Linked DNA regions of Alkalihalophilus pseudofirmus. The protein of the gene in region 2 interacts with the protein of the main gene of each other region in a pairwise test. Links are inferred from orthologs where the notes say so. Each region holds a gene or a part of one and is shown on either strand. Other genes may lie near its edges.

Region 1 (4,360 bases), 1.9 Mb from region 2 along the record:
GCCATGAAGTGCTGCCATTTGGCTTTCAATTGTTCCACATCACCAAATGATTCAGCCTCTGGCATATCTGTTAACTGAACACTTGCTTCACTTACAGCAGGGATCTCTTCCCATACTTCATCAGCAGTGTGAGATAGGATCGGTGATACTAGCTTCGTTAACGTAAGAACACTTTCGTACATAACCGTTTGAATTTTACGACGCTCAGCGTGATCTGCATGTTCAATATAAAGAGTATCTTTAGCCAGATCCATATAGAACGAACTTAATTCAATTGTGCAGAAATTATGGATCGTGTGATAAACAGTAGAGAATTGGTATTGATCATATGCATCTTTTACCTTTTCAATCACTTCATTTAATTTAACAAGCATAAATAAATGAACGCCATCAAGATCCTCGTTCTTTACACGATTCACAGCAGGATCAAAGTCATGTAAATTACCGAGCAAGAAACGGAAGGTGTTACGAATTTTACGATAAGACTCAGATACTTGCTTTAAAATCTTATCAGAAACACGTACATCAGACTGATAATCTACAGAAGCTACCCAAAGCCTTAAAATGTCGGCTCCCAATTGCTTCATAACATCGTTAGGAACGACAACATTACCTACCGACTTACTCATCTTGCGCCCTTCACCATCAAGAGCAAACCCGTGGCTTAGTACGCCTTTATATGGTGCTTTTCCAGTTACGGCAACACTAGTTGATAAAGAAGAGTTAAACCAGCCGCGATATTGGTCTGAACCTTCAAGGTATAGATCTGCCGGGCGAGCTAATTCTGCTCGTTCTTCAAGTACCGCTTGATGGGATGAACCTGAGTCAAACCATACATCCATAATATCCATTTCACGAGTAAATTCACCGTTTGGACTATGTTCTGAAATAAAGCCTTCAGGCAATAACTCTTTTGTATCCCATTCAAACCAAATATTTGACCCGTGTTCACGGAAAAGTGCTGATACATGATCGATCGTTTCATCCGTGATAATCGGTTCACCATTTTCCCCGTAAAATACCGGAATAGGCACACCCCATGCACGCTGTCTCGAAATACACCAATCCCCACGGTCACGAACCATGTTGTAAAGTCTTGTTTCTCCCCATGAAGGGATCCATTCTACATCGTTAATCGCTTGAAGAAGCTCATCTCGGAAATCAGCAATGGAAGCAAACCATTGAGCTGTAGCACGATAAATTACCGGCTTTTTTGTTCTCCAATCATGAGCATAAGAGTGTGTAATGAATGTTAATTTCATTAATGCGCCCACTTCATCGAGCTTTTCAGTAATCGGCTTATTCGCCTGATCATAAAACATTCCTTCAAATCCAGGAGCTTCCTCTGTCATATTCCCTTTATCATCAACCGGGCATAAAACATCCAGACCATACTTTTGTCCGACAAGATAATCTTCTTCCCCGTGTCCTGGTGCTGTATGAACACAACCTGTACCAGCATCTAGTGTTACATGGTCTCCACACATAACGAGTGAATCACGTCCGTAAAGCGGGTGGGTGGCCACAACATGCTCAAGCTCTTGACCTTTTACAGTTTTTTCAACTTCTACTTGCTCCCATTCAAATTCAGCTTGAAGCTTTTCAAGTAAGCCAGCTGCAACGACATATTTCTCGTCATTTACTTTGACTACGTTGTAATCAAGCTCAGGATGTACAGAAATTCCTAAGTTTGCTGGGATCGTCCAAGGAGTTGTTGTCCAAATAATGATTTTCTCATCACCAACTAAAACATTTTTGCCATCCTTAATATTAAAAGCCACATAAATAGAAGGCGAACGTTTGTCATGATACTCAATTTCAGCTTCAGCTAAAGCTGATTCAGAAGAAGGCGACCAATAAACAGGTTTTTTCCCTTTGTAGATATAGCCTTTTTTAGCCATATCACCGAATACTTTAATTTGCTGAGCTTCATATTCTTTATCCAGGGTTACATAAGGGTTCCACCAATCTCCTCTGACACCTAACCGCATAAATTGTTCACGCTGACGGCTGACTTGCTCACGTGCATACTCTTCACAAAGCTTACGAAAAGCAGCAACGGTCATTTCCTTGCGTTTTACTTTACCGTTTTTAGTTAAGGCTGTTTCAATTGGCAGACCATGTGTGTCCCAACCAGGTACATATGGAGCATGAAATCCATTCATTGATTTATAGCGAACAATGAAGTCTTTCAGTACTTTGTTTAAAGCATGACCCATGTGAATATCGCCATTGGCATAAGGAGGTCCATCATGCAGTACAAATAGAGGACGACCTTCTGTTCTTTTTTGCACGGCTTGGTAAATATCTTGCTCGTTCCATTTTTCTTGACGTTTCGGTTCATTGTTCGGTAAGTTCCCGCGCATCGGGAAATCCGTTTTTGGCATAAGTAACGTTTGTTTATAATCCATTCCTTATTTCCTCCTTGTTGTTTTCACCACTCGATTATTGTGAAACATTTATGTGAATCATTCCTAACGTATAGCACGAAAACAAAAAAAGTCCCCTCATCCCAAATAGGGACGAGAAGACTTACCCGTGGTACCACCCTAATGAAAAGAAATAGTGTAATGCATGAATACCGTGCAATAACGATTTCTCTCCACTTAGCATTCGTAACGTGAACGTGACGTCGCAGCCTACTAGATCAACTTCGTTCGGTGCAAAACTAAAGGGTGATTTTCTGTAAAGATCTATAGTTCAGGCTCGCACCACCCCTGAATCGCTTCTCTAAGATTCCTTACATACTATCCCTTATCATTGTCGTATGCTATATAAGTAATCATTATTATATGCTAAATGAGATGCGCTGTGCAAGGTGCACAGCGAAAATGAATGAATTAGGATTGTTCTTTTTCCAATTCATGTTCTTCTGGCTCGACAAACTCGTCCCAGTCATCTGTTTTTAACATCTCTAATTGCGCTTCAATTAACATTTTGAAACGCATTTTATAAACAGATGCCTGCTTTTTTAATTCTTCCATCTCAATCATGATTTTACGTGACTTTGATAAAGAATCATTAATAATACGATCAGCATTCTTCTCAGCTTCTTTAACGATTAACTGAGCTTCTTTTTGCGCATTGCGCCTTACCTCTTCTGCTGACTCTTGAGCAACTAGAATAGACTTGTTTAATGTTTCTTCAATGTTCTTAAAGTGCTCAAGCTTCTCATCTAAATCAGTTACTCGATCAAACAATTCTTTCTTCTCACGCAGCACAGCTTCATAGTCTTTAATGACTTGATCAAGAAATTCATTGACTTCATCTTCATCATACCCTCTGAAACCTCTGGTAAATTCCTTGTTGTGAATATCTAATGGTGTTAAAGGCACCTTTGCCACCCCCAATTTTAAACTTTTCTTGGAATTTCACTTTTTCATTACTCTGTAGTTTATTTTTCTTATATTCGACAAAAAAAGAGTAAAACCTTTTATTCCCACAAAGAAATAATTGGAAACATCATTATCTGACTATAATAATCTCGCGTAACGAATTCTAATTTTATCTTTTTTTGTCCGGCCTAATTGTTCTAGCACTTTACTGCGTCCGTGTCCACGAACAGATATGTAATCTCCTTCTTTAACTAAGAAGTCCACGTGATCTGTTACCCGCCAATTCACTTTTACGAAGCCTCTTTCAATATACGGCTTCACTTTTGCACGAGAAAGATTATAAATTTCTGAGAGGATGACATCAAGCCTCATTGAGGAAACGGTCATACCTTCCTCCGTCCATTTATCTTCAGGTGTTTTTAGTTGTTCAAGTGAAATAGGCACTAAGTCAATACTAGCCTTACCAATCTTCTCTACATTCATTTTCACGAAGTCAGCGATTTCACTTGCTACAACTAATTGAATATCATCCTGAGTAATCATGATATCCCCAAATTTTTCTCGTTTAAGCCCAATATTCATCAAAGAACCTAATACATCAGAATGGGTGAGCGTAATGAATTTGGCAGGGTAATTTATCGAGAAATAAGCTAAATTAAAATGAGATTGTTCAATTACTAAATAGGAAGGGCAAAGATAAGCTCTCTTTCTCTCAGAGTCATCTGCTCCTCCAAAAAATTGATACGACAGCTCGTCATCATTTCCAATAATTAATCGAACAATATCTTGCTCTCTTGGGTCAAGGAAATCGGTTCTGCGCTCTTGATGCATCACACTGACTTCCTCTTTCCACGATAATACTTGTTCAACAAAAGGCCTTTCTTCTTCCCTAAAATGCTGAAAAATCGACATGAACGAACTCCTTTAATCGAACTCCTTCAATTAAGCTGCCCGTATCCTTCACCTTAACTAAAAATGGCAAGAACTCCCGCGCTCGCTAAACGTAGAACAATAATCGCTACAAT
Region 2 (8,162 bases):
ACTAATAATTGGGCAACAAGTTCATCAACGCCCAGCTCGCTTACAAGCCTACCTGCTTTATGTTCATCTTGTTCTTGGATTTTCCATCTTGCCTTAGGTCTTAACATAAGTTCACCCCTTGACCATCCTATTATACAGGAGGTGCCAAGGGGTGACAATGATTGAATGCGTCTATATTGTTTACTTTATTTGGGATCTTGATCTAAGGTTGTGTCTTTAATGACGGTATTCTCGTCTTCTTCCACTTTGTCAATAGAAGATTCCGTTTTAACGGCTGACTCTTGATGGCCCTTTAACGTCTTCAGTTTTTTAAGCTCGGCTTGAAGACGGTAGATTTTAACCATTCCAAGTGCACCTGCTACAATGGCCCCCATAAATACAGAACCTAAAATAACGAGAATTAACGGCCATTCTGCTGTACCAAATAGATAATTCACCCGGACGCCTTCTACATTAATGACTGCAAAGATTGCAATAATAATAGCAACTAACAAACCTAAGATAATATTCCATTGTCCCCTCATCCCATAACCCTCCTCATGGTATTTTTCTACTTATTCTTTTTCTCTATATGGATTAATATGAACGAGAACATCTTGCACATGCTTTTCTTCTAATAACCTTAACTTTACATTTTTCCCTATCGTATGGCCTTCTTCAACAGTTATGTTCGGGTTAACACCAATTTTTATATCGATAATGACATAATGACCGTGTTCACGAGCATAAAACTCATCAATATTTAATACACCCGGAACTTCAGCTGCTGCTTTTTTCATTTCGATCGTATCTTCTTCGTGAAGAACATGGTCTAATGCATTATGAATCGATTGTTTCCCTAAGCTGTAAGCCATTTTCCCAATTAAGATGGCCACAAACGCACTCGCTATCGCATCCCCGTATACAAGCCAAGAAATATTGAGCATACCACCTAAAATAGCAGCACCAATACCGATAAGAGCAGCCAGCGATGAGAATACATCTGAACGGTGATGCCAGGCATCTGTCATTAAAGCTTCACTCTTATACTTTTTACCCAGCTGATACTTATATCGAAACATAATTTCTTTTGTAACGATCGAAAACAGCACCGCATAGATCGCAATCATCTTCGGTACCACAACGGGCTCAAAGAAGGACTTTATTGCACTAAGCGCAATTTCAAAACTCACGATAAATAAAAGAACCGCCACTATAATGGCTGCTACAGATTCCGCTTTCCCATGACCATATGGATGATCTTCATCCGGCGGTAGTTTTGCTGCGCGGACGCCAATTAAAACGACCACAGATCCCACAACATCGGATGCAGAATGTGCAGCATCAGCAATGAGCGCTCGGCTGTTAGCCATAAATCCAATAACCGCTTTAATAATCGCAAGTATGATATTTCCTATAATCCCTACCCAAGCAGCAAAGCGTACTTTACGGTACCGAATATCTGCTTCTTCCATATGCTCACCTCACATAGATAGTATACCAAAACCTGCCACCACTCCACGTTATTGTACCAAAAAAAAGATCATGGTATGCACCATGATCTCATATTATGTCTCTTGCTTTGCACCTGTTCATTTACTAAACAGTCGGCTCTTCTTCTGGCTGAGGTTTACTCTTAAACTTTTGTTTTTTTAGTTGTTTTGACTTCCAGATCAACCATAACTGTGAAGCGAGGAACATAGATGAGTAGGTCCCAGCTACAAGCCCGATTAATAAAGCAAGCGCAAATGATCGAATCGCTTCCCCGCCAAATATAAATAAGGCAGCAGCTGCAAATACGACTGTTAATACGGTGTTAATTGAACGAGCAAGCGTCTGCACGAGGCTTTTGTTTACAACAGCTGCAAGATCATTAAAATCCTTCACTCGTTTTGTTAGCTTCATGTTCTCACGAATTCGGTCAAAGGTAACAATTGTATCATTAATGGAATAACCGACAATCGTTAATACGGCTGCTATAAAAGGAACATTCACTTGAATCTGCAGTAAACTGAATACCGCAATAATAAAGAATGCATCATGCAAGAGTGCCACAATCGCAGCAACCCCATATAAAAATTCAAATCGAATCGTTACGTAGATGATAATCCCGACAGAAGCAATTAATACAGAAATTAACGCATTACGAGCAAGCTCTTGCCCTACTGTAGGAGATACTGTGCCAATATTTGGCTCAGCCCCGAAATTCTCGGAAAAATACGATTGAATTTCTGCAATCTCACCTGCATCAAGCACACCGATAAAGCGTGCTGTAGCCATTTCATTACGATCTCCGCCTAATGTAATGTCATCAGGCGTATATCCTGAACCAATTTGAGCAAATTCTGCTTCCACTTGCTCTGCTGTAAGCGGCTCTTCAGCAAGAATCTCCACTTGAGATCCACTTTCAAAGTCAATTCCTAAATTCAACCCCATCGTCAGCAAAAGGATGACACCAATGAGCATAGCAGCAAGCGAGAACGTAAAGAATTTTTTACGATGCTGAACAAAATCAATCTCGCGGTTTTGAAAATTAAAGCTCATCGATTTCACCTTCTTTCACACCAAACATGCGCGGCTTCTTATTCAGTGCACGACTGTTCACCCATAATCCGAGCAATAGACGCGAACCATACACAGCTGTAACAAAGCTTGTTAAAATACTTACAATTAACATTACTGCGAACCCTTGAACCGAGCTTGTCCCATATGCAAATAGAACACCTGCTGCAAGAATCGTTGTAATATTGGCATCGAGAATTGTTGATAACGAACGACGGCTGCCTGCTTTGAATGCCGACATCATCGATTTACCTGAGCGAATTTCTTCTTTAATTCGCTCGTACGTGATGATATTTGCATCAACAGCCATACCAACACCTAAAATTAACGCAGCAATCCCAGGGAGTGTTAAAATCGCATTCATCCAGTTAAACACAAGAAGTACTAGATAAATGTACATGCTTAGGGTAATCACAGCGATCACACCCATAAAACGATAATAGAAAAGCATGTATAAAAAGATTAACGCAATCCCAATAAATCCGGCATAGATCGTCTTCTCCATTGCCTGTTCCCCAAGAGAAGCCCCTACTGAATTCGAATACATTTCTTCTAGCTGAACAGGCAAAGACCCTGCATTTAATACTTCAGCAATAAAGCGAGTTTCCTCAACTGTAAAATTCCCTTCGATCATAACATCTCTTGATGGGATGACTTGTCTGACAGAGGCAGCGGATAAGAATTTCGGATCCTCACTCATCATCTCTGCTTCGTAAGAGTCCACCCCTTCTTCAAAATCAAGCCAGATCACTAATAAATTTTCACCAGGAAGCCTGCTTGATATCTCCCTTGTTATGTCTTCAAATAACCGTGCATCTCGTAATGTGAGCGTGACAATCGGCTCATTCGTCTGGTCTTTAAATGAAGAGCTTGCCCCGTTTTGCTGCAAGTCACTTCCGTCTAAAAGCACTTCATCATTTACATCACGAAATGTTAAATTTGCTTCTGTAGATAAAAGATCACGTGCCGTTTGCTGGTCATCAACACCCGCTAACTGAACACGAATACGATCATCACCTTCAATTTGAATGTTCGGCTCTGATACACCGAGTACATTTACACGCTGGTTCAACGCACCTACCGTTGCACTAAGTGCTGATTGATCAATCACATCTCCTTCATTTGCAGGATTGACTTGATATAAAATTTCAAACCCGCCTTGAAGGTCTAGTCCAAGCTTGATTTCCTTCGTAATTCCCATAACCGTCTGGCTGATCAGCCCCCCGAAGATGAGTACGATGAGAAAAAAAGCAATAATTCGGCCTTTTTTCACCATGTTGCTCTAATGCCTCCTCCTATTAACGCACTAATGCTTGTCTACTAGGAGACAAGCATTTACACAATAGTCTTATTATAGCTTTTAATGAAAATTCCTGTCAATTTCATCTAGAATATTCTCATTCTTTAGTCATGTTTATGTAAAAACTACCTATACGAGTGTTTCTTTTGCAAACCAATCGTTCTTTTCACGGTAGCTTTCTTTTGTAACCCAAGTCATGTAATCTTGGACCTTTAACGATAAAATAGCCTGAACAAAGGCATGAAGATGAATAAACTCTTTTTGTTTTCGCAGACGATACATTAAACAAGCCCATACTTGATCTTCTGTTACTCGTTCATACCCTAAAAAATGAAACTCATCTACTTTAGAAGATAAAGCAGGCTGTACGTCATATCTCCAACTCTCAAACTGTTGTTTATCCATCCTATCATGCTCCCTTCAAGTGTTGTGCAAGCTTCCTTAAAAAACCATATACATAACGCCTGCAACCCCTACTCCTGCAATAACAACACCAGTTGCAATCGCTAGAAAAGCCGATTTTAGCGGAATGAAGAATAAAATGGCTGCAAGACTTGCTGAATAGGCTCCTGTGGTCGGAAGCGGCACGGCCGTAAATAAAATTAATCCCAGTGCACCGAACTTTTCAACATTATTGCTTTTTTTCATTGTGCGGTTATATAACCAATCATAAAATCGTTTGTACATTGAGAATCTCAGCATCCACTTACTTACCGGACGAAATAATAATAAGATCGGAATAATCGGCAGCAAATTCCCTAAGATGCCAAAAAATAGTGCTTCTCCAAATGAAAATCCAAGCTGATGCGCAAGTGGAATGCCTCCCCTAAGCTCTAAGATCGGCATAGCTGAAATAACAATAACTAATAATTCCGGCGGCAGAAAACCAAATGTGTTAATTAAAAATTCCTCAATCGTGTGTTTCACTCAGTACTCTTCCTCTCTATTCTCTAATCCCATACCAACGACTTTTAAACAACTTGTCATGCTTGCCCCACTACTAAGCATATAAATAATAGCGGAAAATATCCATATTTTTTTATGAAAGTAGGGCTGCACATGTCAAAACAGACCTTTATAAAAGGGACGTTGATCCTCATCATAGCAGGACTCATCACGCGCTTTCTAGGCTTTGTTAATAAAATCGTTGTTGCACGTATTATGGGAGCTGAAGGCGTCGGACTTTATATGATGGCTGTTCCTACCTTACTTCTCGTTATAACCATCACCCAGCTAGGCCTTCCTGTCGCCATTTCAAAGCTTGTTGCTGAAGCAGAAGCAAAAGGCGACCGAAGCAGAATAAAGAAAATTTTAGTCGTATCGTTAGCTATTACAGGTACGTTGAGTATTATTTTCACTGCAGCCATGATTCTCTTTGCACCCATTATATCAAAGACAATGCTTACAGATGCACGGGCTTATTACCCACTCATTGCAATTGCTCCAATTGTCCCAATTGTTGCTCTCTCTTCTGTTATGCGTGGATATTTCCAAGGGCGCCAAAACATGAAGCCTACTGCCTACTCACAAGTTATTGAACAGGTCGTAAGAATTACATTAGTTGCAGTCATGACAAGTGCCTTTTTACCAATGGGTGTAGAGTATGCCGCAGCAGGAGCCATGATCTCAGTTGTATTCGGAGAGCTTGCATCCCTTCTATACATGATCTATATGTTCAAATCAAACAAACGATTTAAGATCCGCTCTGGCTTCTTTAGCTATGTGAAAGAAGGAAAACATACATTCAATGACCTCATGCGAATTGCGCTTCCTACGACTGGGAGCCGTCTCATTGGTTCCATATCCTTGTTTTTTGAACCGATCGTTGTCGCTCAAAGTTTAGCGCTTGCAGGGGTTGCGACAGTCATGGCGACAAGGCAATATGGAGAGTTAGCTGGTTTTGTTATTCCGCTTATCTTGCTTCCTACTTTTATTACGTACTCTTTATCTGTATCACTCGTTCCGGCAATCAGTGAAGCTGCCGCTAAAAAACAATACAAAACGATCCACCACCGCTTAGGGCAGGCACTTAGACTCGCCCTAATCTCAGGCGGCGTATCAGTTGTCGTTCTTTACGTCTACGCAGAACCAATTATGGAGCTTATGTATAATGCTCCGTCCGTTGCAACATATGTGAAAGTAATGGCGCCGTTCAGTATATTCTTATACTTTCAAGGTCCGCTTCAAGCAACACTTCAGGCATTAGATTTAGCCAAAGCTGCGATGATGAACAGTTTATTTGGAGCCGTTGTTAAAATAGGTGCGATCTTTGCATTAGCCACAAGACCAGAACTCGGCATAATGGGTGCAGCCCTTGCCATTGTCATTGGGTTCATTTTAGTCACTCTGCTCCATTTTGCAACGGTTGTCAAAACAGTAAGCTTCACTATCGATATCAAACTAGTCGTTAAGGTCATATTGCTGATCGGCTCATCTACCTGGATTGGCTTCCTTTGCTTAAATCATGCATTCCTTGACCAGTCACTAGTCACAAAAACATTACTCAGCATCTCTATAACCACTCTTTTCTACAGCATCTTAATGATTTTCCTTGGGCTTATCAAAAGAGAGGAACTTAACCGCATACCTGTAGTCGGCCGATATGCAGCAAAATTAGTACCAAAAGGATAATAAAAAGAGCTTCAGCATATATGCCGAAGCTCTTCCTAATTATGATTTAGAAAACTTATCAATGATTAAATTAATCGCTCCGTCTCCAGTTACGTTTGTAGCAGTACCAAAGCTGTCTTGAGCCATGTAAAGAGCAATCATTAAGCCGATTGCTGCTTCGCTGAATCCAAGCATAGAAGTTAATACTCCTAGCGCAGCCATAATTGCTCCTCCTGGTACCCCAGGGGCTGCAACCATAATCAGCCCAAGCATAAAGATAACCGGAAGCATATTTGCAAGAGTCGGTGCCGCTAACTCTGGCGTGATCATCATCACGGCCATCGCACAAGTCACAATGGTGATGACACTACCTGATAAATGAATCGTCGCACAGAGCGGCACTCCGAAGTTTGCAATATTTTCTTTTACGTTATTCTTTTTAACTGATTGTAATGTTACCGGAATCGTTGCTGCACTACTCATTGTTCCGATCGCCGTTGCATAGGCCGGAGCCATATTTGCTAGAAGCTTAAATGGATTTTGTTTACGAAGAGCTCCTGCAGTTGAATATTGGATAACAAGCCAAACTAAATGAAGAGAAATCGCTAAAATTAATACAACAGCAAATAAGCTCAATGTTTCAAAAACTGTTCCTTCATAAGCAAGCTCTGAGAAGATCCCTGCGATATAGAATGGTAATAACGGAATAATGATTGCTGCAATAACGAGTTCAATAATATCACGGCCTTCATCAAAGAAAGCTTTAATCTTTTCGCTTCCTGTTTTAGAAACCCCAATACCAAAAACAAAGGCCATGACTAATGCTGTTACAATCCCCATTAATGGTTCAATCTCAAAACTTAAAAACGGCTCAAGTCCTCCTGCTTCCTCCACCGCTTCACTAGGTGTTGTCAGCATTGGAATGATGAATGAGGCCACTGTGAAAGCTAAAAGGCCGGCAAGAACAGTTGAAACATACGCAAGACCGACTGTACTTCCAACCAGCTTTCCGCTTCGTTTTCCAAGTCCTGCTACGCCGCTTGCAATAAAGAATAAAATAATAAATGGGACGATGAATGTAATAAAGCTGCCGAAAAGAGTTTTAAAAGTGACTAATACTCTAACGACCCATTCTGGTGCTGCCAAACCGATAATGATACCTAAAATAATACCAATGAGCAGTTTCCCTAAAAGTTTCATTTCTCTACCCCCGTTATGTCTCCTAAAGATTGTCTCCTGTAGAAGAACAAATGTATAATGCTATTTTACATATCTATTTCAATAAAACAAGCATTCACGTTATATTCAGAATAGTAAGTTATTACCCCATAATAAAAAGCTAATCCCATTATAAAGATTAGCTTAATGAATTAGCTTACTAAATTGAGGTTCTTACCACCAGAAGAACGCACTAGCTAAAGCAAAACCGCCTATAGCCGCAAGAGCAATTGGAATGACATTGTTTTTTGGACATGGCGGCGGGTAAGGTGCTGGATATGGCGGCTGATAATAGCCATATCCTCCGCTCCGATCATACGATTCCTGCTCATACATTTCATTTGTGTCTTGCTCTACCTCAAGGTATACATGTTCGGTATCGACATTCATTAATCTGCCAGTATAGACGGCACCAGACCGATCTGTAATCGTTACTCTTTGACCTTGATGTTCTTTGGCAAGTTCATAGTAATTAGACACACAGAAACCTCCT

What was found.
Region 1: the proteins of PQ478_RS04105 (region 2) and PQ478_RS14265 interact in binary tests that used the Bacillus subtilis proteins (3 or more experiments, as listed by UniProt). The link is inferred for Alkalihalophilus pseudofirmus from one-to-one orthologs.

What each region holds. Positions count from the first base shown.
Region 1 is NZ_CP117835.1:2,670,129-2,674,488, forward strand. Bases 1,589-4,360 are described here. They hold PQ478_RS14265 (DivIVA domain-containing protein), read right to left. Parts: upstream 3,336-4,360; coding sequence 2,841-3,335; downstream 1,589-2,840. Other genes in these bases: ileS (isoleucine--tRNA ligase), read right to left, coding at 1,589-2,411; PQ478_RS14270 (YlmH family RNA-binding protein), read right to left, coding at 3,474-4,247; PQ478_RS14275 (YggT family protein), read right to left, coding at 4,301-4,360. Outside these bases: more of ileS, read right to left, coding at 1-1,588. UniProt on the Bacillus subtilis protein: May act as a pilot protein, directing MinCD to the polar septation sites or by inhibiting MinCD at the midcell site of division. Required for polar localization of the chromosome during sporulation.
Region 2 is NZ_CP117835.1:794,625-802,786, reverse strand. The notes cover bases 2,609-5,354. They hold PQ478_RS04105 (post-transcriptional regulator), read right to left. Parts: upstream 4,247-5,354; coding sequence 3,971-4,246; downstream 2,609-3,970. Other genes in these bases: spoVB (stage V sporulation protein B), read left to right, coding at 4,901-5,354; PQ478_RS04100 (COG2426 family protein), read right to left, coding at 4,283-4,768; secD (protein translocase subunit SecD), read right to left, coding at 2,609-3,817. In the rest of the region: single-stranded-DNA-specific exonuclease RecJ, read right to left, coding at 1-107; PQ478_RS04125 (LapA family protein), read right to left, coding at 186-524; PQ478_RS04120 (cation diffusion facilitator family transporter), read right to left, coding at 555-1,454; protein translocase subunit SecF, read right to left, coding at 1,579-2,523; more of secD, read right to left, coding at 2,513-2,608; more of spoVB, read left to right, coding at 5,355-6,472; PQ478_RS04090 (dicarboxylate/amino acid:cation symporter), read right to left, coding at 6,512-7,651; PQ478_RS04085 (hypothetical protein), read right to left, coding at 7,844-8,149. UniProt on the Bacillus subtilis protein: Required for post-transcription initiation control of the comE operon. Promotes the accumulation of its target comE mRNA to septal and polar sites.